2 linked regions of the Fodinicola acaciae genome follow. The protein of the gene in region 1 binds, or shares a complex with, the protein of each later gene. Links are inferred from orthologs where the notes say so. Each region holds a gene or a part of one and is shown on either strand. Other genes may lie near its edges.

Region 1 (5,059 bases):
ATCGAGCACTGGCTGTCGACGACTTCGCTGTGAACGTAAGGCAATCTCCGCAGGTCCCGGACCTACCCACGATCGCAGGGGCAGCTGTCCAGAGACAACCGCGCAGTGGCGAATGCTGCGTCTTTGTCCTCCATCTCAGGCACTTTTCGCTCTAGCGGCGGCCTTTCGTGACCTGCAACCCTGAATTGCGCCAAGACGGAATTGGCGCTCTTTCCATCTCACGAGGGGCAATGCATTGCGACGAACAATCATCAGGGCGTCCGCGCTTGCGGTGGCACTTTTGGCTGTGCTGGCGGGAAGTCTCACGCTCGCCAGCCCGGCATCCGCCGCGCATGCCGACCGGTCCATCAGCGCCAAGGTGATGCGGGCCAACGCCAAGAGCCTGGCGGTCAACGAGTGGACCTGGACGCTGCCCGAGCTTCACTCCGGTGACTGCACGATGTTCGGCGGCGCGACCTGGACCTTCCGGGAGAACGGCACCGCGGACTTCCGGGGAACGGTTACGAGCAGCGACGATCACGACGCCTGGATCCAGTGGATCGACGTGTTCGACAAGAACGGCGCGTTCATGGGCAACATCGTCAACACCTATCCGGACACGCCCGACCCGACACGGTTCGCCAAGAACCTGCCGGACAGCAGCCTGCAGTATGCCTGGTATGGCTACGGGCACTTCAACGCCGACTGGTACTGGAACATCGGACACGTCCAGTTGCACTACCACTGCTAGGGTGGCTGGTCCGCCTCTCGGCAACGGGAGGCGGACCAGTTCTTTCGCGGCGGTTATTTCTTCGCGGGTTGGCGTTTTCGGGCCGGCGCGGCCTTCTTGGCGGTCTTCTTCGGGGCTGCGGCGGTGACCGTACGTGCCTTCGGCTGCCGTGCCGCGGTGACCGCCTTGCGGCCCGGCGCCGGCGCCGGGTCGAGCACATGCTGCAGGAACCGGCCAGTGTGGCTCTCCGGCACCTCGGACACCTCCTCCGGCGTGCCCTCGGCGACCACGGTGCCGCCGTTACGACCGCCCTCCGGACCGAGGTCGATGACCCAGTCGGACGACTTGATGATGTCCAGGTTGTGCTCGATGACGATCACCGTGTTGCCGGCGTCGACCAGCCGGTCGAGCACGCCGAGCAGCTTGCGTACGTCTTCGAAGTGCAGGCCGGTGGTCGGCTCGTCAAGCACGTACACGGTCCGTCCGGTCGAGCGTTTCTGCAGCTCAGAGGCCAGTTTGACGCGCTGCGCCTCGCCGCCGGACAGGGTCGGCGCCGGCTGGCCGAGCCGCACGTAACCGAGGCCGACGTCGACAAGGGTCTTGAGATAGCGCCGGATCGCCGGCACCGCGGAGAAGAACTCGGCGGCCTCCTCGATCGGCATCTCCAGCACTTCGGCGATGGTCTTGCCTTTGAAATGCACCTCCAGCGTCTCGCGGTTGTAACGCGCACCGCGGCAGACCTCGCACGGCACGTAGACGTCCGGCAGGAAGTTCATCTCGATCTTGATGGTGCCGTCACCGGTGCACGCCTCGCACCGGCCACCCTTGACGTTGAAGGAAAACCGGCCGGGACCATAGCCGCGCACCTTCGACTCGGTGGTCTCGGCGAACAGCTTGCGGATGTTGTCGAAGACGCCGGTGTACGTCGCCGGGTTGGACCGCGGCGTACGCCCGATCGGCGACTGGTCGACGCCGACCACCTTGTCCACATTGGACAGACCGGTCACCCTGGTGTGCCGGCCGGGCACCAGCCGCGCACCGTTGATCGTGTTGGCCAGCACCGAATACAGGATGTCGTTGACCAGCGTCGACTTGCCCGAACCGCTCACTCCGGTGACGGAGATGAAGCAACCGAGCGGAAACTCCACGTCGATGCCGCCGAGGTTGTGCTCGCGCGCGCCTTTCACGACCAGCGTCCGGTTGCGATCCGGCACGCGGCGCAGCGGCGGCACCGCGATCTCTGCGCGCCCGGACAGATAAGCGCCGGTCAGCGATTCCTTGCTGGACAGCAGATCCTTCACCGAACCCGACACGACCACGTGGCCGCCGTGCTCGCCGGCACCCGGACCGATGTCCACGACCCAGTCGGCCGTCCGGATGGTGTCTTCGTCGTGCTCGACGACGATCAGCGTGTTGCCGAGGTTTTTCAACCGTACGAGCGTGTCGATGAGCCGGCGGTTGTCGCGCTGGTGCAGGCCGATCGAGGGCTCGTCAAGCACGTACAGGACGCCGACCAGGCCAGAACCGATCTGGGTGGCCAGCCGGATCCGCTGCGCCTCACCGCCGGACAGCGTGCCGGCCGGTCGGTCCAGCGACAGATAATCCAGGCCCACGTCGAGCAGGAACTGCAGCCGCTCGTGAATCTCCTTGAGCACCCGCTCGGCGATCTGCTTCTGCCGCCGGTTGAGCTTGACGGAGCGGAGGAAAACGGCGCACTCGTCGATCGACATCGCGCAGACCTCGGAGATGTTGCGGCCGTCGATCGTCACCGCGAGCACCTCTGGCTTGAGCCGTGCGCCCTTACAGACCGGACACGGCACGTCGCGCATGTAACCCTCGTAGCGCTCCTTGCTCCAGTCGCTCTCGGTCTCCTGGTGGCGCCGCTCGATGAACGGCACGACACCTTCGAAACTGGCCCAGTATGACCGCTCGCGGCCGTAGCGGTTGCGATAGCGGACGTGCACCTGCGTCTCGTGGCCGTACAGGATCGCCTTCTGGGCCTGCGCCGGCAGCTCCTGCCACGGCGTCTTCAGGTCGAAGTCGAGCGCGTCGCCGAGGCCGGACAGGAGACGGTTGAAATACTCCATGTTGTGGCCGGTGGCCCACGGCTGGATCGCGCCACCCTCGATGGTCTGCTCGGGGTCGGGCACCAGCAGCTCGGGATCGACCTCCTTGCGCGTGCCGATGCCGCTGCACTCCGGACAGGCGCCGTATGGCGCGTTGAAGGAGAACGACCGCGGCTCCAGCTCCTCGACGCCGAGCGGGTGGTTGTTGGGGCAGGCCAGCTTCTCCGAATACGTCCGCTCGCGGGTCGGGTCGTCCTCGTCCAGGTCGACGAACTCGATCATCACGATGCCGTTGGCCAGCCGCAGCGCGGTCTCCACCGAGTCGGTCAGCCGCCGCTTCGAGCTCGACTTCACCGCGAGCCGGTCGACCACCACCTCGATGGTGTGCTTGACCTGCTTCTTCAGTTTTGGCGGCTCGGTCAGCTGGTGCACCACTCCGTCGACCCTGGCGCGCGAGAAACCCTGCGTCTGCAGGCTGGAGAACAGGTCGAGATATTCGCCTTTACGCGCACGTACGACCGGGGCCAGCACCTGGAACCGCGCGCCCTCCTCCCCGGCCAGGATCTGGTCGACGATCTGCTGCGGCGTCTGCTTGCTGATCAGCTCGCCACAGGTCGGACAGTGCGGCTCGCCGGCGCGCGCGAACAGCAGCCGGAGATAGTCATAGACCTCGGTGATGGTGCCGACCGTGGACCGCGGGTTGCGGTTGGTCGACTTCTGGTCGATCGACACCGCCGGCGACAGGCCCTCGATGAAGTCGACGTCCGGCTTGTCCATCTGACCGAGGAACTGCCGCGCGTACGACGACAGCGACTCGACATAACGCCGCTGGCCTTCGGCGAAAATCGTGTCGAAGGCCAGGCTGGACTTCCCCGACCCGGACAGGCCGGTGAAGACGATCAGCGCGTCCCTTGGCAGGTCCACGCTGACGTTCTTGAGGTTGTGCTCACGCGCGCCATGAACACTGAGCTGCTGCTGGTCGGCCACCGCGGTGTGTCCGCTCTCTCGTCGTTAGGACTGAAGACTGTGCAGAGACGAGAAGTCCCCCGCACCAATGTAACCGGGGGGTCCGACAGTTTGATCCCGGCCTCGTACATGTGTCCAGCGATCGTCGCCGACCAGCACTTATGCGTACGAGGCGTGACTTGCGTACGGGAGGGTCGCATGGCCACCATGCGTGCGTCCAGTGCACGCATGGTGGCCATGCGACCTCACGACCCTTTGGCCTGGACCGACTGGTCGGTATGCTCCGGACGACGGCAGCCCAGACGATGAGCCCACCGATGAGCCCACCGATGAGCATCGACAGGAGCACCGATGGATTTCGCGTTCGACGCACGTACCGAGGAGCTGCGCGGCCGGCTGAACGAGTTCATGGACTCGCACGTCTATCCGGCCGAGCCGATCATCGAGGAGCAGCTGGAGAAACGGGACAATCCGTGGGAACAGCCACCGGTCATCGACGAGCTCAAGCAGGAGGCGCGCAGCCGCGGCCTGTGGAACTTCTTCCTCCCCGGTGAGCACGGCGGCGCCGGACTGACCAACCTCCAGTACGCCCCCCTGGCCGAGATCACCGGTCGCAGCCCGGAGCTGGCGCCGGCCGCACTCAACTGCGCAGCGCCCGACACCGGCAACATGGAAGTGCTGAGCATGTTCGGTACGCCGGCGCAGAAAGAGCAGTGGCTGCGGCCGTTGCTGGACGGCGACATCCGCTCGGCCTTCTGCATGACCGAGCCCGACGTCGCCTCCTCCGACGCCAGCAACATCAGTACGCGGATCGAACGCGACGGCGACGAGTACGTGATCAACGGCCGCAAGTGGTGGTCGTCCGGCGCGATGAGCCCGCGCTGCAAGATCTTCATCGTCATGGGCAAGACCGACCCGGCCGCGCACCGGCACCGCCAGCAGTCGATGATCCTGGTGCCGAGGGACACGCCGGGCGTGAACATCAGGCGCGGCATGCACGTTTTCGGCTACACGGACGGATCGCACGGCGGCCACGCCGAGATCGACTTCGACAACGTACGCGTGCCGATGGACAACATCGTCTCCGGCGAAGGTGACGGTTTCGCGATCGCGCAGGCGCGGCTCGGCCCCGGCCGCATCCACCACGCGATGCGGATGATCGGCATGTCCGAGCGCGCGCTGGAGATGATGTGCCAGCGGGTCAGCAGCCGCGTGGCCTTCGGCAAACCGATCGCCGAGCAAGGCGTTGTGCAGGACTGGATCGCCGAGGCGCGGATCCGCATCGAACAGCTGCGCCTGCTCGTACTGAAGACGGCCT
Region 2 (5,694 bases), on another replicon or contig:
GGCGTGTAGAAGTCGTCCCAGACCGGCTCGACCAGCACCTGCCACAGCGCGCGCGGGCTCTTGTCCTTCCAGGCCTCCTCCAGCGCGTACGACGGGAAGCCCCAGATGTTGTCCGGCCGGGACGCCGAGTCCGACCGGATCCGCTCCGGCCGCGGGATCTGCGAGACGCGGGTCAGGTATTCGTAGGTCTGCCACGGAAAGTCGAGGTTGGTCAGCACCTTCATCTGGTTGGTCGGCACGCCGGCGACCCGCAGGTAGTCGACCGTGACGAAGGAGCCGATGCCACCGCCGACGCTGACGAACGGCACGTCGTAGACCGGGATGGCGGCCTCGGCCAGCATCCCGTCCTCCCACCAGTCGTTGCGCAGGAGCGTGTCGGTGAGGTCACCGCTGCCAGGCGGCGCGCCTGGCGGGATCGGCGCCGGCGGCTCTTTCGGCTGCTGCTGCGGCTGGCCAGGCTGTGGCGGCTGTCCCGGCAGCGGTGGCGGCGGGAACGGCTGCTGGCCCGGAGGCGGCGGCGGATAACCCGGCTGGCCCGGCGGCGGTCCAGGCGGCGGATAACCCGGCTGGCCCGGTGGTGGCGGGTACGCCGGCTGACCTGGCACCGGTGGATAACCCGGCTGCGGCGCCGGCGGGTAACCCGGAGGTGGTGGCGGTGGGTAACCCGGCTGTCCGGGCGGTGCCGGATAACCGGGCTGCGGCGGGTAACCCGGCGGTGGCGCACCGTGTCCCTGGCCAGCGCCGCCGGGATACTGCGTCGACATGTCTCTCCGAGCCCCCTTGCGGTTCAGTCGTTCTTTACTTTCAGCCTCGACTGGCAGCCTAGCCAGCCCGCGCACGTCCCTGAGGGGGACGCGCGCTGAGCTGGCACAAATACGTGACGAACGATATCGATCGATCAACTCGTGCCGGTCCGCAGGTCTCTACCCGGTCACCGCCGACAGCACCTTGGCGGCCCAGTCCAGCAAAGCAACGTCACGCAACGGCGTGCCACCGACTCGTGCCGTGGTGGGCTGCGGGATCGAGACGGTGTTGACCGTCTGTTTGTACGCCGTTCCCGGATAAAGCCGCTGCAACCGCATCACCTTGGACTCCGGCAGCGGCCACGGCGAGAATCGGATCGTTCGGCCTTGCGCGGAAACGTCGGTGAGACCGGCGGCGCGTGCCAGCTGCCGGAACGCCGCGACGGCGAACAGGTTCTGCACCGGATCCGGCATCGGTCCATAGCGGTCGACGACCTCCTCGCGCAGCGCCTGCAGCTCCTCGTCGCTCTGTACGGACGCGAGCTTGCGATAGGTCTCCATCCGCAGCCGCTCGGCCGGCACGTACTCGTGCGGCAGGTGCGCGGTCACCGGCAGGTCGACCTTGACCTCGGCCTGCTCGACCTCCTTGTCGCCCTTGAACTCCTGGACCGCCTCGCCGACCAGCCGCACGTACAGGTCGAAGCCGATGTTGGCGACGTGGCCGGACTGCTCGCCGCCGAGCAGGTTGCCGGCGCCGCGGATCTCCAGGTCCTTCATCGCCACCGCCATGCCGGCGCCCAGGTCGGTGTTCTGCGCGATCGTGGCGAGCCGGTCGTGTGCCGTCTCGGTGAGCGGTTTCTCCGGTGGATAAAGGAAATACGCGTACGCGCGCTCGCGGCTGCGGCCGACCCGGCCGCGGATCTGGTGCAGCTGGCTCAGGCCGAAGGTGTCGGCGCGCTCCACCACCAGTGTGTTGGCATTGGGAATGTCCAGTCCCGACTCGACGATCGTGGTCGAGACGAGCACGTCGAATTCCTTTTCCCAGAATCCGACCATCACCCGCTCGAGCACGTCCTCGTGCATCTGGCCGTGCGCGACCGCGACGCGGGCCTCCGGGACCAGCTCGCGTACGCGCGCGGCGGCACGCTCGATCGACTCGACCCTGTTGTGCAGATAGAAAACCTGGCCGTCGCGCAGCAGCTCGCGGCGGATCGCCGCGGCCACCTGCTTGTCCTCGTACGCGCCGACGTAGGTCAGCACCGGATGGCGCTCCTCCGGCGGCGTGAGGATCGTGGACATCTCCCGGATGCCGGTCAGGCTCATTTCCAGCGTTCGCGGAATCGGCGTCGCGGAAAGCGTCAGCACGTCGATGGACGTGCGCATCTGCTTGAGATGTTCCTTGTGTTCCACGCCAAAACGCTGCTCCTCGTCCACAATGGCCAGTCCGAGGTGCTTGAAGCGCGTGCTGTTCTGCAGCAGCCGGTGCGTGCCGACGACGATGTCGACGCTGCCGTCGGCCAGCCCGTCGAGCACCTCGCGCGCCTCGGCGTCGGTCTGGAAACGGGAAAGCTGCTTGACGGTCACCGGAAACTGCGCCAGCCGCTCGGAAAACGTGGCGAAGTGCTGGCGGGCGAGCAGGGTGGTCGGCACCAGGATCGCGACCTGTTTTCCGTCCTGCACGGCCTTGAACGCGGCGCGTACGGCAATCTCGGTCTTGCCATAGCCGACGTCGCCGCAGATGACGCGGTCCATCGGGAATGGCTTTTCCATGTCCGCCTTGACTTCCTCGATGGCGGCCAGCTGGTCGGGAGTTTCCGCGTACGGAAAGGCGTCTTCCAGCTCGCGCTGCCACGGGGTGTCGGGCGCGAACGCGTGCCCCTCGGTGGCCGTGCGCGCCGCGTACAGCCGGATCAGCTCGGCGGCGATCTCCTTGACCGCTTTTCGCGCTCGTCCCTTGGCTTTCTGCCAGTCGGCGCCGCCGAGCCGGTGCAGGCTCGGCGCCTCGCCGCCGACGTAGCGGGTCAGCTGATCGAGCGCGTCGGTCGGCATGAACAGCCGGTCGCCGGGCTGGCCGCGCTTGCTCGGCGCGTACTCCAACACCAGGTATTCGCGCTCGGCGCCGCCGATCGTCCGGCGGATCATCTCGACGTATCGACCGACGCCGTGCTGCTCGTGTACGACGTAATCGCCCGGCTGCAGCTGCAAAAGATCGACCGCGTTGCGGCGGCGCGACGGCATCCGGTTGGTGCGGCTGGCGGTGCCGGTCCGCGCGCCGGTCAGGTCGGCCTCGCCGAGGACGGCCAGCCTGACCTGGTCGTCGAGCATGCCGCGGTCGATCGCGCCGGTGGTGACCAGCACCTCGCCGGCGCGCGGCGGCTCGGTGATCGCGGCGACCAGCCTGGCGCCGATCTCCTGCTCGCCGAGCACCTCGACCGCGCGCTTGGCCGGACCGTGACCGGGGAAGACGAGCACCTGCCGCCAGCCGTCGGTGGAGCGGCCGTGGATGTCGGCGACCGCGCGCTCGATCTCGCCGTGATACGGCTCGACCGGATGCGTCGGCAGCGTCAACACCGTCGCCGTGTCATCGATGTCGGCGATCGTCGGGATCGCGACGTCGTACGCGTCGTCGTCATCGAGGTCGTCGGTCTTGACCTCGGTCGGCGCCTCGGCGAACGGGCTGACCGACCACCACGGCATGCCGAGCTGGATCGCCGTCGCGCGTACGTCCTGGAGGTTGTGGAAGGCGGCCGCGCCGAGGTCGATCGGCGCCTCTCCCCCGGTCGCCGCGGCGGCCCAGGACGCCTGCAGGAACTCCTCGCTGGTCGCCACCAGGTCGCGCGCGCGGCGCCGGATGCGCTCCGGCTCGACCAGCACGACGTGTGTGTCGGCCGGCATCTCGTGCAACACGAGCCGGAGGTTGTCCGAGCCGATCAGCGCCGGTGTCAGCGACTCCATGCCGTCGACCGGGATGCCTTCTGCCACCTTGTCGAGCATCTCGGCCAGCGCCGGATGCTCCTGCGCCAGCTCGGCGGCCTTCGCGCGTACCTCCGGCGTCAGCAGCAGCTCGCGACACGGCGGAGCCCACAGGCCGTGCGTCGCGACCTCCAGGCTTCGCTGGTCGGCGACCGCGAAGTAACGGATCTCCTCGACCTCGTCACCCCAGAACTCGACCCGGATGGGGTGCTCCTCGGTCGGCGGAAACACGTCGAGGATGCCGCCGCGCACGGCGAACTCGCCACGCTTGCCGACCAGATCGACGCGCGCGTACGCGATCGCGGACAGCCGCTCGACGACGTCCTCGAGGTCGGCCTCCTCGCCCTGGCGCAGCTGCACCGGCATCAGGTCGGCAAGGCCGGCCGGCTGCGGCTGCAGCACTGAGAGGATCGGCGCGCAGACGACGCTGATCGGCCCGGTCGTCGGATCGTCGTGGCTCGGATGCTTGAGGCGGCGCAGCACCGCCAGCCGGCGGCCGATGGTGTCGGCGCGCGGCGACAGCCGCTCGTGCGGCAGCGTCTCCCAGGCCGGATACGAGACGACCTGGTCGGCCGGCAGCAGCTCGCCGAGCGCGGCGGCCAGGTCGTCGGCCTCGCGGCCGGTCGCGGTGACGGCGAGCACCGGCTTGCCAGCGCCGTTACGGTCGTTGGTCGCCGCCAACGCGGCGATCGCGTACGGTGCCGCGACCGCCGGCGCGGTCAGCGACACCTCGGTGGTCTTGTTCTCGGCCGCCTGGACGGCCTCGGCCAGCGCTCCTTCGGTGAGCAGCGCGTCGAGGACGCCGGTGAGCGATCCGGCCATGGATTTCCCGCCTCCACATTGGCACGCACAAAGGCCCCCGGCCGCGGTCGACAGGGGGTGATGACCAAGAGCCTACCCAGTCCGTACGACATTCCCGCCGTCGAGCGGATGGCCGCAGGGACTCCCTGCGGCGTCTGTGGTGCGGTCGGTGCGAGGGCTGCCGTCGAGATGGGCTGCCGTCGAGATGGGCGCGGGGCTCACCCTCGTCGCGTTGGGTGGGTGGTTGGTTGGCTGCGCCCGCCGACGGGGAGAACGAGCAAGCCAGCCCCCGTTCTGGAAGCAACCCGTCCCACAACCGGGGGCGAAATGTCCGGTTCGCTAAACGATCATGGAGGTCTCGCGCCGTTCCATCGTTGTCATGCCACGAGATCTCCATGATCGTTTTCAGAATCGGACATTTAGCCCGCATGAGCGGGTGTGACCAGCGCCTCCGGGCAAGTTCTACCGATCGTAGAAGATGTGGTTCTACGCTTTGTAGAAGGACGAGGAGGTCGGCACATGGATGCGATCGACATCGCGCGCTGGCAGTTCGGGATCACGACCGTCTACCACTTCCTGATGGTGCCGCTGACCATCGGCCTCGGGCTGGTGGTGGCCACGATGCAGACCGCCTACCTGCGCACCGGCAAGGACCACTACCGGCTGATGGTGGCGTTCTGGTCGAAGATCTTCCTGGTCAACTTCGCCATGGGAGTGGTGACCGGGCTGGTGCAGGAGTTCCAGTTTGGCCTGGCCTGGAGCGAATACAGCCGGTTCGTCGGCGACGTGTTCGGTGCGCCGTTGGCGATGGAGGCGTTGCTGGCGTTCTTCCTGGAGTCGACCTTCCTCGGCCTGTGGATCTTCGGCGCCGGGCGGTTGTCCGAGCGGGTACGGCTCGCGTGTCTGTGGACGGCGGTGCTCGGCTCGGTCGCCTCGGCGTATTTCATTCTGTGCGCCAACTCGTGGATGCAGCATCCGGTCGGCGTGGAGTTCGTCGCTGGACAGGTGCGGATGACCAGCATCTGGGCCGTACTCACCAACAACACCGCACTGGTCACGATGGCGCACACGATCGCCGGCTCGCTCGCGGTGGCCGGCTCGGTGTTGGTCGGCGTTTCCTGGTGGCACCTGCGAAAAGACGAGCATCCGACCTGGCGGCGGTCGCTGCGCTCCGGCG

What was found.
Region 2: the proteins of uvrA (region 1) and mfd are in contact, whole or in part, in a crystal structure (PDB 4DFC), measured with the Escherichia coli proteins. The link is inferred for Fodinicola acaciae from one-to-one orthologs.

The regions. Positions count from the first base shown.
Region 1 is NZ_WOTN01000001.1:1,624,058-1,629,116, forward strand. The notes cover bases 584-4,147. They hold uvrA (excinuclease ABC subunit UvrA), read right to left. Parts: upstream 3,763-4,147; coding sequence 784-3,762; downstream 584-783. Other genes in these bases: GNX95_RS07625 (DUF6294 family protein), read left to right, coding at 584-730; GNX95_RS07635 (acyl-CoA dehydrogenase family protein), read left to right, coding at 4,093-4,147. Outside these bases: GNX95_RS07620 (maleylpyruvate isomerase family mycothiol-dependent enzyme), read left to right, coding at 1-33; more of GNX95_RS07625, read left to right, coding at 287-583; more of GNX95_RS07635, read left to right, coding at 4,148-5,059. UniProt on the Escherichia coli protein: The UvrABC repair system catalyzes the recognition and processing of DNA lesions. UvrA is an ATPase and a DNA-binding protein. A damage recognition complex composed of 2 UvrA and 2 UvrB subunits scans DNA for abnormalities.
Region 2 is NZ_WOTN01000003.1:1,259,404-1,265,097, forward strand. What follows is about bases 724-4,922. They hold mfd (transcription-repair coupling factor), read right to left. Parts: upstream 4,539-4,922; coding sequence 924-4,538; downstream 724-923. Other genes in these bases: GNX95_RS32145 (hypothetical protein), read right to left, coding at 724-764. Outside these bases: more of GNX95_RS32145, read right to left, coding at 1-723; GNX95_RS32155 (cytochrome ubiquinol oxidase subunit I), read left to right, coding at 5,037-5,694. UniProt on the Escherichia coli protein: Couples transcription and DNA repair by recognizing RNA polymerase (RNAP) stalled at DNA lesions. Mediates ATP-dependent release of RNAP and its truncated transcript from the DNA, and recruitment of nucleotide excision repair machinery to the damaged site.